DNA from 3 places in the Thioalkalivibrio sp. AKL9 genome. Region 1 is predicted to be linked to each of the others. Evidence: predicted binding sites of a transcription regulator. Region 1 holds the regulator's gene; each other region holds the start of a gene.

Evidence for each region. Region 1 encodes FliA, which starts transcription of late flagellar genes. Its sites were predicted from a motif close to GCTAAAGTTNNNNNNNNNNCNGCCGATA; they were not measured.
Region 2: D573_RS0108765 (flagellin) is a predicted target of FliA. The motif match lies at 1,771-1,798, and genes of this name have one in related genera.
Region 3: D573_RS0103815 (methyl-accepting chemotaxis protein) is a predicted target of FliA. The motif match lies at 1,539-1,566, and genes of this name have one in related genera.

The regions. Positions count from the first base shown of each region.
Region 1 covers NZ_KB905104.1:149,937-154,213, forward strand. The annotation lists gene D573_RS0102865 (chemotaxis protein CheA) at 1-1,068, opposite strand, end outside; gene D573_RS0102870 (protein phosphatase CheZ) at 1,113-1,889, opposite strand; gene cheY (chemotaxis response regulator CheY) at 1,985-2,365, opposite strand; gene D573_RS0102880 (RNA polymerase sigma factor FliA) at 2,407-3,174, opposite strand; gene D573_RS0102885 (MinD/ParA family protein) at 3,171-3,995, opposite strand; gene flhF (flagellar biosynthesis protein FlhF) at 3,982-4,277, opposite strand, start outside.
Region 2 covers NZ_KB905110.1:42,427-46,703, forward strand. The annotation lists gene D573_RS0108755 (HD-GYP domain-containing protein) at 1-26, shown strand, start outside; gene D573_RS0108760 (hypothetical protein) at 60-377, opposite strand; gene D573_RS0108765 (flagellin) at 555-1,676, opposite strand; gene msrA (peptide-methionine (S)-S-oxide reductase MsrA) at 1,851-2,477, opposite strand; partial or broken gene D573_RS0108775 (PAS domain S-box protein) at 2,623-2,829, opposite strand; gene D573_RS0108780 (hypothetical protein) at 2,928-3,821, shown strand; gene D573_RS0108785 (phosphotransferase) at 3,982-4,277, opposite strand, start outside.
Region 3 covers NZ_KB905104.1:355,770-360,046, reverse strand. The annotation lists gene D573_RS0103820 (DEAD/DEAH box helicase) at 1-805, shown strand, start outside; gene D573_RS0103815 (methyl-accepting chemotaxis protein) at 1,589-2,818, shown strand; gene D573_RS0103810 (DUF255 domain-containing protein) at 2,922-4,277, opposite strand, start outside.

The DNA.
Region 1 (4,277 bases):
ATTGAAGACCTTCTTCACCGGCTGCATGCGGGTCTTCATCACCGAGGTCTGCAGGTCGGAGGTCACCAGTGCCAGCGAACTGATCGCCTTGCCCAGTTCGTCGTCGACATGCTGCGAACGCAGCATGCTCAGCCGGTTTCGCACCAGAACCAGCTCGCCCACCAGGTTCATGATCTCGTCCAGCCGCTCGGTATCCACACGCACGGAGGTCTCGCCCTGTGGAGCCGGGCGCCCCCCGGCCTCGGCCCCGCCGGCGCGGGCACCACCACCGCCCTGCCCACCGGCGGCAGCCGGCTCCGGCGTTACTGCTTTTTCCGGCTCGGGCGCCGCGGCCGCGGGCTCGGTCGGCAGTGGATCCGCAGGGGCGTCCGCAGCCGGTTCGGGCGATGCCGGACCCCCGCCCTTGGCCTGCAACTCGTCCAACAAATTCTCGAACTCGTCGTCGCTGATCAGATCACCGCCCGAGTCATCGCTGGCCCCGGCGCCGCCCGACACAGCCGCGTCCACGGGTGCCGGGGCACCGTCACCATGCAACGTATCCAGCAGGGCCTCGAACTCGTCGTCCGTGATCTCCTCCCCGCCGCCCACCATGGCGTCGCCGGGGGCCGAGGCCTGTGGCTCGGGGACGGGCTCCGGTTCAGGCGCGGGCGGCGCCGTGGTGGTATCTCCGGCCACGTCTTCGTTTTTTGCCATGCGCCGCAGGTCCTCGACCACCGCGGCATCGGCGGGGGTCGGGTCCACGCCGGAGCGCAGATCCCCGAACATGACGTTCAGGGAGTCCAGCACGCGGAGCATGGTGTCCATCAGATGGCTATCGGCCCGGCGCTCGCCGTTGCGCAGCAGATTGAAGACGTCCTCGGCGTGATGACACACCGTCACCAGCGGATCCAGGCTCAAGAACCCGGCGCCCCCCTTGATGGTGTGGAAGCTTCGAAAGACCGCATTCAACAGATCCCGATCGTCCGGATTCTGTTCCAGGTCGATGAGTTGCTCGTTGAGCCCCTCCAGCAGTTCCCCGGCCTCGATCAGGAAGTCCTGAAGGATTTCGTCATTGGGGTCGATGGCCATTCAGTCTCTCCGGTCCCGTGGCGCCAGTCGTATGGGGGGCACTGCTAGAAGCCCAGGCTTGATAGCAGATCGTCCACCTCGTCCTGTCCTTGAACGACATCTGCGCTGGAATCTTGAGTCTTGGGCACACTGGGGCCGTGGCCCTTGCGGTCCGCCTCGCGGTCTTCTTCGCCACGCTCCAGGGACGCTTCGGCCGCTTCGACCTGCTCCATGCGCCCGCTGGAGAGCCGAATCAGGGTAACGAGGTTCTCTTCGAGGTCGGTCACCAGCTGGATCACGCGGCGAATCACCTGGCCGGTAATGTCCTGATAACTTTGTGCCATCAACACCTCGGAGAGCAGCCGCCGCAATTCCTCGGCGTCCTCGCCCGCCTGCCCGAAAAAGCTGTCCAGCTCACGCGCGAAATCGCGGAATTCGTCCACCGAGAGCTGCCGGTTGCGAAAGCGCGTCCATTTGGCGGTCAAGTCGGCCGCCTGCTGGCTGAACGACTCGGCGATCGGCAGGCTCGACTCGATGGCGCCCATCGTGGCGTGCGCGGCCTGCTCGGTCATGGTGACCACGTAGTTCAGGCGTTCCTTCGCATCCGGGATCTCCGCCTGGGTCAGCTCTACCAGACGCGAGTCGCCACGGAAGCTTTGCAAGGCCTCGTGAAGGTCGCGCGTCAGCTTGCCCAGTTCGTCGAAGAGCTCGCGGTCGTATGGACGCGCTAGATCCTGCACCAGCGCGCGTGCCGCCGCGTCGTCGCCCGCCTCGAGCGTCTGCACCAGTTGCCGGGCCAGCTCGAGCTGGCCGTCGCGTGGGGGGTGTTCCTGTTCAGTCATGAGGAGCCTCTTGCTGGTACGGCGCCGAAGGAGCCGGGTCACGTCCACCCGCGCAAGCGAGACGGACGTCGTCCGTATTAATCACTGGGCGATGCTTAGCCCTGTGCTTCAATACGTTCGAAGATCTTGTCGATCTTTTCCTTCAGCGTTTCGGCGGTAAACGGCTTGACCACGTAACCGTTCACACCTGCCTCCGCAGCCTCCACGATCTGGTCGCGCTTGGCCTCGGCCGTCACCATCAGCACCGGCATCGACTTCAGGTTGGCATCCGCCCGGACGGCCTTCAGCAGGTCGATGCCCGGCATGTTGGGCATGTTCCAGTCGGTAATCAGGAAGTCGAAGTCACCATTTTGCAGCATCGGCAGCGCGGTGCTGCCGTCGTCGGCTTCCTGCGTATTATTGAAGCCAAGATCGCGCAAGAGGTTCTTGATAATGCGCCGCATCGTGGAAAAATCGTCCACGATGAGAATTTTCATTCCCTTGTCCACACGTCACTCCGGGATTCGTAAGGTGAGTTTTAGAATAACTGCAAAGCCGCGCCGTCTTCGAGCCACGACCCCATGCGCGCGCGCAGCCGGATGACCGCCTGGCTGCGAATCTGGCTCACGCGCGACTCGGTCACGCCCAGAACAGCCCCGATCTCGCGCAGATTCAGTTCTTCGGTGTAATACAGCGACAGCACCAGGCGTTCGCGTTCAGGCAGATCCCCAAGGGCCTCGGCCAACTCCTCGCGAAACTCGCCAGCCTCAAGGCTACGCGACGGAGAGACTTCCTGCCCCTCGATCACACGATCGGCCCCGTCATCCCCGCCACCCAGATCGTCCAGCGCAAACAGATGGGCCCCGGCGTGGTCCTTGAGCATGTCGTAATAGTCATCGATCGCCACGTCCAGCTCGGCCGCCACTTCGCTCCCACGCGCCGCACGCCCCTCGCGGGCCTCGACACTCTGGATCGCGGCGGCAATACGCCGGCTGTTGCGATGCACCGAACGCGGCGTCCAGTCACTGCGACGCAATTCGTCGATCATCGCACCGCGGATGCGGATTCCGGCGTAGGTGGCAAAGGTCGCCCCCTGCCCGCCCTCGAACTGCCGCGCCGCCTCCAGAAGGCCGATCATGCCGGCCTGGATCAGATCATCGACCTGGACCGAGGCCGGCAGACGGGCCATCAGGTGGTGCGCGATGCGATGCACCAGTTCAACGTGATCGGCAATCAACTTCTCGTGTCCACCGGTCGCGGTGGACGTCGCCTGGTAGCCGGAAAGTCGATTACGCGTCGTCATCATGCACTCTGCAGCATTCGTTCCACGAAGAACCCGACGCCCCCGTGGTCACCCCCACCAACCGGCCAACGGTCCACCGTGCGTGCCAGTTCGGCAAACGCCTTGCCGGCCGGACTGCCGGGATACTGCTGAACCACCGGTGCCCTTTTCTGCACGGACTTGCGCAGATGTTCGTCCATCGGGATATAGCCGGCCAGATCCAGGACCACCTCCGGCAGGTAATTGCCACAGACGGTATTGAGTTTCTGCATCAGCCGCTCCGCACCCTCGCGTCCGCTGACCATGTTGGTGACCATGCGGAAACGCCGCAGCCCGTGGTCACGATGCAGCACCTTGATCAGGGCATAGGCATCGGTAATCGAAGCCGGCTCGTCGCAGACCACCACAAGGGTCTCCTGTACCGCCCGGCAGAACGAAGTCACCGACTCCTGCAGGCCTGCAGCAGTGTCCACGATCAGGACATCCAGCGGCTTGCGGTAGGCGCTGAAGGCATGGATCAAACCCGCGTGCTCGGCCGGCGTGAGATTCGCCATCGCCGCGATACCGGAGGCCGACGGGACCACCTTCACCCCGTCCGGCCCCTGAACCAGGACATCGTCCAGGCTGTCCACCGCGCCGGTCACCAGGTCGTGCAGGGTGCGCTCCGGGCGCATCCCGAGCAACAGGTCCACGTTGGCCAGGCCCAGATCCGCATCGAACAGCATCACCTCGCGGCCCAACCGGGCCAGGCCGACCGCCAGATTGACCGACACGTTGGTCTTGCCCACGCCGCCCTTGCCCGAGGCGACCGCAATGACCTTCAACGGCTTGTTAGTGCGTGGCATAACGCCCCTTTCCAACCGGCTGAATCAGTTCCAGTGTGGCCGGCTCGGCCCCCTGCGCCGGGCGCAGCGGCGAGCGCGAGCGTCGCGGCGCTTCCATTTCGGCCAGCCGTTCGGCGGCCCAGGTCTCGCGGGCATTGCCACCCGCCCGCGCACCCTCGGCATCGTCGTCCAGTGCCAGGCGGGTCAGATACCCCGTATCGACCCGGTGAAAATCCTCGGCGATGCGCTGGCCATCGCTTACGAACCCAAGCCCCAGGTGCTGGTCCAGCAGGACCGACAGGA
Region 2 (4,277 bases), on a different contig from region 1:
CCGGTCTGCCCGCCGGCAACGGATAAAGGAGACGCTTCGCCGCCGCCGGTGGCGGGTCGTCAGAACAGGCCGCAGGCGGGTCCTGTGCGCGCCGAGCGGACGCTGCGAATGTCCGGGTGGGCGCGCAGGTCGTCCATCATTTCGCTATACAGGCCATCCGGGACATCCCGTGCGAAGGTGATGTCGACTCTGCCGCTGCGGCGCATGTTGTAGGCCGTGAAGGCGTCTGCATCGTAGTCGAACAGGATGTGGGATAGCGCGTCTTCGGAAGCGCGCGCCTCGGGGGTAGTCGCGTGAGAGGTGGTGGCGCAGCCGGTCAGGGCCAGCGTTAGCGAGAGAGCGAGGATCAGTACGGAGAGCGAGAATCGAGTGTTCATGGCAGGACCTCCATGCCGTAAGCGATTAACTTGGCGGTTCCCGGGCTGTGCGGCTTTCCTGCGTTATCGGACCGGAAGTGGCAATTAAGGGCCATTTTTTGATCCTTGTGCCCTGCCATTGCTGTTTTTTATGTCAAAACCAGAAGGAAAGCAAGGGTTACATGGAGCCGCGTCTCCCTACCCGAACAGGCGAAGGACGAGCTGGGGTGCTAGGTTGGCCTGGGCAAGAATGGCGACGCCGGCCTGCTGGAGGATTTGGGCACGGATCAGGGCGGCGACCTCGGCGGCGTAGTCGGCATCGAGGATGCGGCTGCGCGCCGCCTGGAGGTTTTCGCTGCCGATGCCGAGATTGTCGATGATGGATTCCAGGCGGTTTTGCACCGCACCCAGGCGGCTGCGGCGGGCGCTGATCTGGTCCAGTGCATTGTCCAGGCGGGCGAGGGCGTCGCTGGCGCCCTGCGCGGTGTCGAGGTTGAGCGTGGCGAGACTTCCGTCCACGGCGCGGGTGGCCGGCATGCCCAGCACATCGAGACCGGCGTTGCCGCTGATGGTGATGGTCTTGCGTGCGGTGATGTCCAGGCGGCCGTCGAGGGTGGCGGAGGCGCGGCTTGGGCCTCCGAGCTCGCGATTGATGGCGATGGCCAGTGCCGCGGCCGAGTCGTAGTCGCCGTCGGGCACACCGATCTCTGGCCCGTCGCCGATGCGGATCTGGAAGTCGCCGGAGACCGTGAACGGGCCGTTGGCAAACAATGCCGCCAGGTCACCGGAACGACTGATCGCGACCGCACCGAGCTGACGCGTGCGCATGCCGTCGCCGAGATCCACCGCCAGGGTCTGCCCGGCGTTGGCGCCGACCTGGAAGAAGGCGGTGGCGGCGCTGCCATCTAGCAGGGTGCGGCCGTTGAAGGTGGTCTGGGTGACCACCCGGTCGGTCTCCGCCAGCAATTGCTGGGCCTCGCGGTTGACGGCCTGACGGTCAGATGCGGAGAGGGTGCCGTTGGCGGCCTGCAGGGCCAGTTCGCGTATCCGTTGCAGGTTGCCGCTCATGGAGCCGAGCGCGCCCTCGGCGGTGCGGGTCAACGCGATGCCATCCTGCGCGTTGCGCATGGCCTGGTTGAGGCCGCGAACCTGGGTGGTGAAGCGTTCGCTGATGGCCAGTCCGGCGGCATCGTCGCGCGCCGAGTTGATGCGGCGCCCGGAGGCCAGGCGTTGCAGGGCAACCTGCAACGCACCCTGAGAAAGGCGCAGGTTGCGCTGGGCGTTCAGCGACAGGAGATTCGTGTTGATCACCTGAGACATTATTGTCGGGTCTCGCGGCCCGTCACCGGACCGACCTGTACCCGGTGCCATGCCGACGGGATCATGCAGCCGGAATTCACCAGCTACAGGGCGTTAACGGCTGTCTTGAGCCGAACTTTAGGGTTGGGTCGCCCGATCCCGCTCCATGATGGCCCGGGCCCGTCGGGTGTGCCGTTACGGTCGGGTGGCGTCGGGTTCCGACCTGTTCGGTGTGCCCCATAGCGCGTGCAGGCGTTCCTCCCGGCCACAATTGGCCACGTAGTCGGCGTAGCGTTCCGGGTGGCTGCGGTAGTAGTTCTGGTGTTCGTCCTCGGCGCGATAGAAGGGTGCAGCGTCCCGTATGCGCGTCACCACCGGTTGGTCGAAGCGGCCCGAGCGGTTCAGCTCGGCCCTTGAGGCTTCGGCGATGGCGCGCTGGGCGGCATCCTGCGGAAAGATGGCGGTTCGATAGTGGGGCCCGCGATCACAGAACTGCCCGTGCGGATCCAGCGGGTCAATGCTGCGCCAGAAGGTCTCCAGGATCTCGCTGAAGTCGATGCGCTCGGGGTCGAAGAGGATACGCACGGCCTCGACGTGGCCGGTGCGCCCGGTGACCACCTGCCAGTACCCGGGATCGAGGGTATGGCCTCCGGTGTAGCCGAGCTCGGTTTCAAGCACGCCTTCCAGCGCATCGAAGGGTGCCTGCATGGACCAGAAACAACCGCCGGCCAGCACCGCCTGTTTGGGCTCGTCGGCCTGCGTCAGGGCCGGCGCCGAGAACAGGAGCAGGGCGGCAAGCCAGAGTGTGCGAGCGAAGGACATGATGCCTCACGAATGCATGCGAGCCGATCGTCAGACCTCGGCCCGCGCTTAAGGTGCCCGGCCCGGCAGATGCGGACGTTGGGGTCAGTCCCTACTGGTCATCGCGAGGGATGGAGGATATGGACTCGACCACGAAGTTGGCGCCGCTACAGAACATCCGGTGGTGCTGGCCGATGACTTCCTCGCGGGAGTGGCCTACTGTCTTGAGGAAGAGCTTGTTGGTCGCGAGGATCTGGCCGCGCGGGGTGAACTCGATGTAGGCGACGGCCTCCCGAATCGCGTCGAGCACGGCCGTGTCGGCGGTTCCCGTAGCAGGATGGGCAGTCGGCGAAGCGGCGGGGCTGGAGAGCATGGCGAGCTCCGTGAGACAGGTTACGGTAGGGGCCGTTGAGAACAATGTACATGAGCTGTACAAGATCAGTACAGAGGTTTCCTGTTAGGAGCGATGCAATGGGTAATTGGGCAAAAATCGGGGTGCCAGCCGCCGCCTTCTGGCTGGGATTCTCGGTCCTGTTGGCCGGGTGTGGGGGGACCTTCCCGCAGCCCGGTCCGGATCCGGAATTCGACGACGGACTGAGCGCGGAGGCCCTGTTTCAGCGAACGCTTGCGGCCCACGGCGGGGACCTGCGCAAATACCCGGGCGATCTGAACCAGGCGACCGATGGCGAGTGGGGGCGCATGATCCAGCGCCTCCAGCCGCTGGTGGCCGACGGCAAATACCGCGGCCAGGGCGAAGAGCGTTATCGCCCCGCCGATGATGTGTATGCGGTCCACTACACCGGTCCCGAGGGCACGAAGAGCGTCTTTCGCCACGGTGACGAATTCCGCTTGTATTACGATGGCGAGCGCAGTTCGGACCGCGACCGGATTCGCGCCAGCGCGATGACCACGGACGCCGGCGAGCTGTTCCACTACGGTCCGAGCTTCGTCAAACACCGGGCGACCGCCATGGAGCGGCTGGCGGACCAGCGCGAGGGCGGTGTGAACTACCGCCGGGTACTGGCCACCATCGAGCCGGGGTTCGGCGAGGCGGACGAAGACCGGGTGGTGATGTGGATCCACCCCGAAACCGACCTGCTTTATCGCGTGCATGTCACCCTGAACGGCTTTGGCCCAACCCAGGGTGCCCACGTGGATACGACCTTCCTGGAGTATGCGGAGATCGAGGGGTACACCCTGCCCACGCGCTTCGAAGAACGGGTGCGCGGGCCATTGCGGCTATTCGTGCACGAGTGGTGGGTGACCGGTCGGGACAGCGGGCGCGGCTGGGCGACCGCGGATGTCCGTGGGCCCGGTTTCTCGGGGGCGGCGGCGGCCGCCGCGGCTGACGCTGCCGCCCCGTAAGGGCTGTTCGGGTATGCCATCATCGGCCCGCCATGAACGAAGTGAGCCGACCCAAGGCCCGAACCACGGCCGACTTGCCGATCCCGAATGACCCCGAGGCCCCGGCCCCGGATGCGCCGGCGGACGCAGATTGCTCGTGGGGTAGCTGTGCGGCCGAGCCCTACTGGCTGGAGGTTGCGGAAGCGCTCGAATCCGTCCCCGATGGGATGCCGGGCAAGCCACCTTCCTGAAGGCGCCGGACCACGGCCAGTGCCGTGCCGCGGCTGTAGTCGTGGATCTTCCAGTGATCCGGCATCCAGCCGACCAGGAAGCGGTAGAAGTCGGCCTGGGCAATGGGAAACAGCGCACGCCACTCGTGCTCGATGGCGTCGGCTTCCGCGCCCTTGCCATGTTCGTTCAGGGCCTCGCGCAGCGCTTGGAAGTAGTCTTCCAGCAGTCCGGCCTCCCAGGTCTCCT
Region 3 (4,277 bases), 210 kb from region 1:
CATCAAGAAGCTGATTGCGATGATGCCGAAGAACCGCCAGAACCTGATGTTCTCGGCGACCTTCTCCGACGAGATCCGCAAGCTGGCCAACGGCCTGCTGAACAACCCGGCGGAGATCGACATCGCGCCGCGCAACACGACCGCCGAGGGCGTGAAGCAAAGCGTGCACCTGGTCGAGACCAGCCAGAAGCGCGAGCTGCTGAGCCACCTGATCCGCACCAACAAATGGGAACAGGTGCTGGTGTTTACCCGCACCAAGCATGGCGCCAATCGCCTGGCCGAGAAGCTGTCGAAGGATGGCGTGCGCTCCGAGGCGATCCACGGCAACAAGAGCCAGGCGGCGCGTACCAAGGCGCTGAAGCAGTTCAAGTCCGGCCAGGTGCCGGTCCTGGTAGCCACGGATATCGCTGCGCGCGGGCTCGACATCGACCAGCTGCCGCAGGTCGTCAATTTTGAGCTGCCGAACGTGCCGGAGGACTACGTGCATCGCATCGGTCGCACCGGGCGTGCCGGCTCCGACGGCGCCGCGCTGTCGCTGGTGGACGGTGAGGAGATCAAGCTGCTGAAGGGCATCGAACGCCTGATTCAGCGCCCGATCGACCGTATCGAAACCGAGGGCTTCGCCACGCCGAAGCCGGCTGCCAATGACGGCAACGGCAATCGCCGTGGTGGTCCGGGTGGCAAGCCGGGCGGAGGCGCCCGTAGTGGCGCCCCGCGCAACGGTCGCGGTGGCAAGCCCGGTGGGGGTCGCGGCGGCAACGGTCGCCCGTCCGCCAACGGCAACCGCGCGGCTCGCAGCCGGTAAGCGGACCCGCTAACGCAGTACCGCGAACCCGCGGTCCCGAGTCTCGGGCCCGCGGGTTTTTTGTGTATGGGTATCGGGGGTGAGGCGAGTGCCTGCTCAAGGGCTTTATTCACCACGAAGCGCACGAAGAAGGTCAAGGCCAAAGGCCTATCAACTCAGAGGACACAGAGAAAGGACGAATTCTGTCCGGAACGTCTGTTAGCCATGGCCGCTGGCCCGACCGCTGAAACCAAGCGAGCCCCCTGCTTCAAGTTGAAAGCCTTTCCATCCTCTCCGTGAACTCCGTGTCCTCTGTGGCGCAATCGCCCTTGATCTTCTTCGTGTCTTCATGCGCTTCGTGGTGAGACGATTTCCTGATTAGCGATAAGAGTCAGCCAGTGCCGGGGGGCCTTTGGGGGGGCGTGCATGGCCCGCCCCGGGGCACTTGGATCCAGGCCTTGTTGGGGATGTCACCATCGCGGAGCGCCTTACCCCTGCCTGGTCATCCCGGCCGGAGCGAAGCGAAGAGCCGGGATCTCCCCCGTCGGGGCAACCCCCAACCGCAGAGATCCCGGATAACCGCTACGCGGTTTCCGGGATGACCAGGCTGGGGGCGGCTGGAAACCCGGGCCGGCACGGTCATTGGGCCTGGCTGATGATTGTTGCTAATCAGGAGCGATTTTTGGCTTGTGGTGGGACCTGGGGTTGACCCGGATCAAGACGATAGGGGCGGGGCGGATGGATACTGTGTCGGGCTCAAGACCGGGACCGGCTGGTCGTTAAGGGACGGAAAGGAGGGCGTCGATGAAGATTGGACCGTTGGGTGGGCTGCGACTGAAGCTGATTATCCTGGTGATCGTGGTGAGCACCGTGCCGTTGTCCATCATGGGCGGCGTGACCTTCCACACCATGAAGGGTGATCTGGCCGCGGGTGTGGACGCGGCGCTGGTGACCCAGTTGTGGTGGCTGCTGTGGGTGCTGTGGATCGTCGCGTTCGTGGTGGCGCTGGGTATTGGCTGGTTCTACGCCAATGTGCTGACGCGCCCCATGGAGCGCCTGGCCGAGGGGCTGGAGGCGATCGGCGAGGGCCGAGCGGATCTCGGGCACCGAGTGGAGGTGACGACCGACGACGAGATCGGGCGCACCGGCGCGGCCTTCAACACGGTGATGGGCCGGCTTTCCGGGCTCATTCGCCAGGTTGCCGACGCGGCGGACGGGATTGCCGCCTCGGCGCGGCAACTGGATGGGCGCAGCAATGAACTGACGCGTGCCACCCACGAACAGCGCGGTGATGTGGAGCAGGTGGTCACGGCAATGAACCAGATGTCTGCCACGGTGCAGGAGGTCGCCAACAACACGCAGAGCACGGCCGAGAGCGCGGGGCAGGCGACGCGTGCGGCGGAAGGCGGGCGCACCGTGGTGCAGGCGACCCAGGGTGCGATCAACACGCTGGCCGGCGAGATTCGTCAGGCGAACAATGTGATCGTGGAGCTGAAAGGGGACAGCGACAACATCGGCACGATCCTGCAGGTGATCGAGGAGATCGCCGAGAAGACCAACCTGCTGGCGCTCAACGCGGCCATCGAGGCGGCGCGGGCCGGCGAGGCCGGGCGGGGCTTCGCGGTGGTGGCGGACGAAGTGCGCCACCTGGCGCAGCGCACGAACGACTCGACCGGGGAGATCCGCGAGATCATTCAGCGCCTGCAGGGCGGGGCTACCCGTGCGGTGCAGGCGATGGAGGTCAGCCAGCAGCATGCGGAGACCTCCGTGGCGAAGGCGGGCGAGGCCGGCGAGACCCTGGAGTACATCCACGACTCGGTGACCGCCATCGACGACATGACCCGCCAGGTGGCCAGCGCGACCGAGGAGCAAAGCCAGGTGGCGGAAGAGATCAACCGCAACATCCACCACATCAACGATATTGCCGTGCGCAACGCCGACGGGGCGAACGAGATGCAGCAGGCGGTGGAGGCGCTGGAGGCCTTGGCGCAGCAGCTACAGGGCGAGGTTGCGGGGTTCCGTCAACAGGCGTAACGGCCGAGCCAGGCGCAGCGCAGGTTCGGCTCGCCATCCTGGGAAACCGGGGGTGGTGTGTTGTGACGCCGGATAAGCGACCGCAAGGCCTTGCAACGGGGCTTCAGAAGCCCCGGCGCAGGGCGTCGAAGCCCAGAGCGACGTCGTCGGGGTCGGCACCGGGCTCGATGCGCAGGCGTTCGCGCACCATGTTTCGATCGATGTGGGATTCTTCGATGGCGGTGCCCGGCAGACGGTAGAGCCACCAGGCCAGCGCCGCCTGGGTGCGGGTCTCCGACCAGGGTTCCAGGTCGGTGCCGATCCGCTCGGCGTGGGCGCCCAGCTCCTCGTTGAAGAACGGTTCCAGCCGGTCCAGTGCCGCGAGCGGGTCGGGCATCTCCGGTCGCTCGCCGTCCAGTGCCTCCGTGGCGCGCGCCAGCTCCTGGCGGGCGATCTCCGGCCAGATCTGCGATGGCAGGTAGCCCTCCATCGCCGGGCGACCCGCCGCGGTGATGCCGTGCAGGTAGCCCTGTTCGGTCTGCAGGTAGCGATCCAGCGCCCGAAGGGCCTCGTGTGCCCACTCCAGTGTGTCCCTGTCTTCCAGCACTCGCGCCATGTTGGCGAGGGCGGCGATCGCCTGGCCCGAGGTGTCGGCGTAGGTGTTGCGGTCGACCTGCGGCGGGTCGGTTTGCGTGCGCGTCTCCGGGTCCAGCTGGTAGTAGTCGCGGTCGGCGTACTGGCTGTTGCCGAAGCGCAGCTGGCGGCTGTCCCACAGGTGGTCTTGCAGGTAGTCGCGGATGCCGCGGGCGATCTCGGCGTAGCGTTCGTCGCCGGTGGTGTCATGGGCCTCGGAGAACAGCCACAGGAACGCCGCGTTCTGGTCCAGGCGCTTGGAGGTCTCCAGTGCCAGGACGGGGTCGCGCTGGTCCGGATCGTGAAAGAAGAAGAAGCCGCCTTCGACCTCGTCGTAGAGGTCCTCCGCGATCTGGTCGAGGAGCCCGGGCATGCGATCCTGCCAGTCTTCGGCGGTGAGCAGGAAGCGATAGGTCCAGGGCTGCGGGCGCTTGCTGAGGGTGCCGAAGGTGGCGCTGCCGCTCAGGCGGTCGGCGCGGGCATCGTAGACCTCGTCGAGCATCTCCATGAAGGCTTCAAGATCGTCGATCGCGGCATCGTCCGGCGTGATCTCGCGACCGGTGACCGAGAACATGTCCCGCTGGGCCACCAGGATGTTCTGCAGGTCGCGGGCATTCACGTGACCGGTAAAGCGGGTCAGCATCTCGTCCTCGTGATTCACGATGACCACGAAGGGCAGGCCGCGGCCACCGTAGCGCCGGAACAGATCCGCACGTTCGTCCAGATCGACCAGGACCGGGATGTAGTGCTGGTCGATGGTGTCCACCACGTCGGGGTTCTCCAGGGACTCGTCCTGGAAGTCGCGGCACCAGGTGCACCACTGGCCGTGAAAATAAAAGAAGATGGG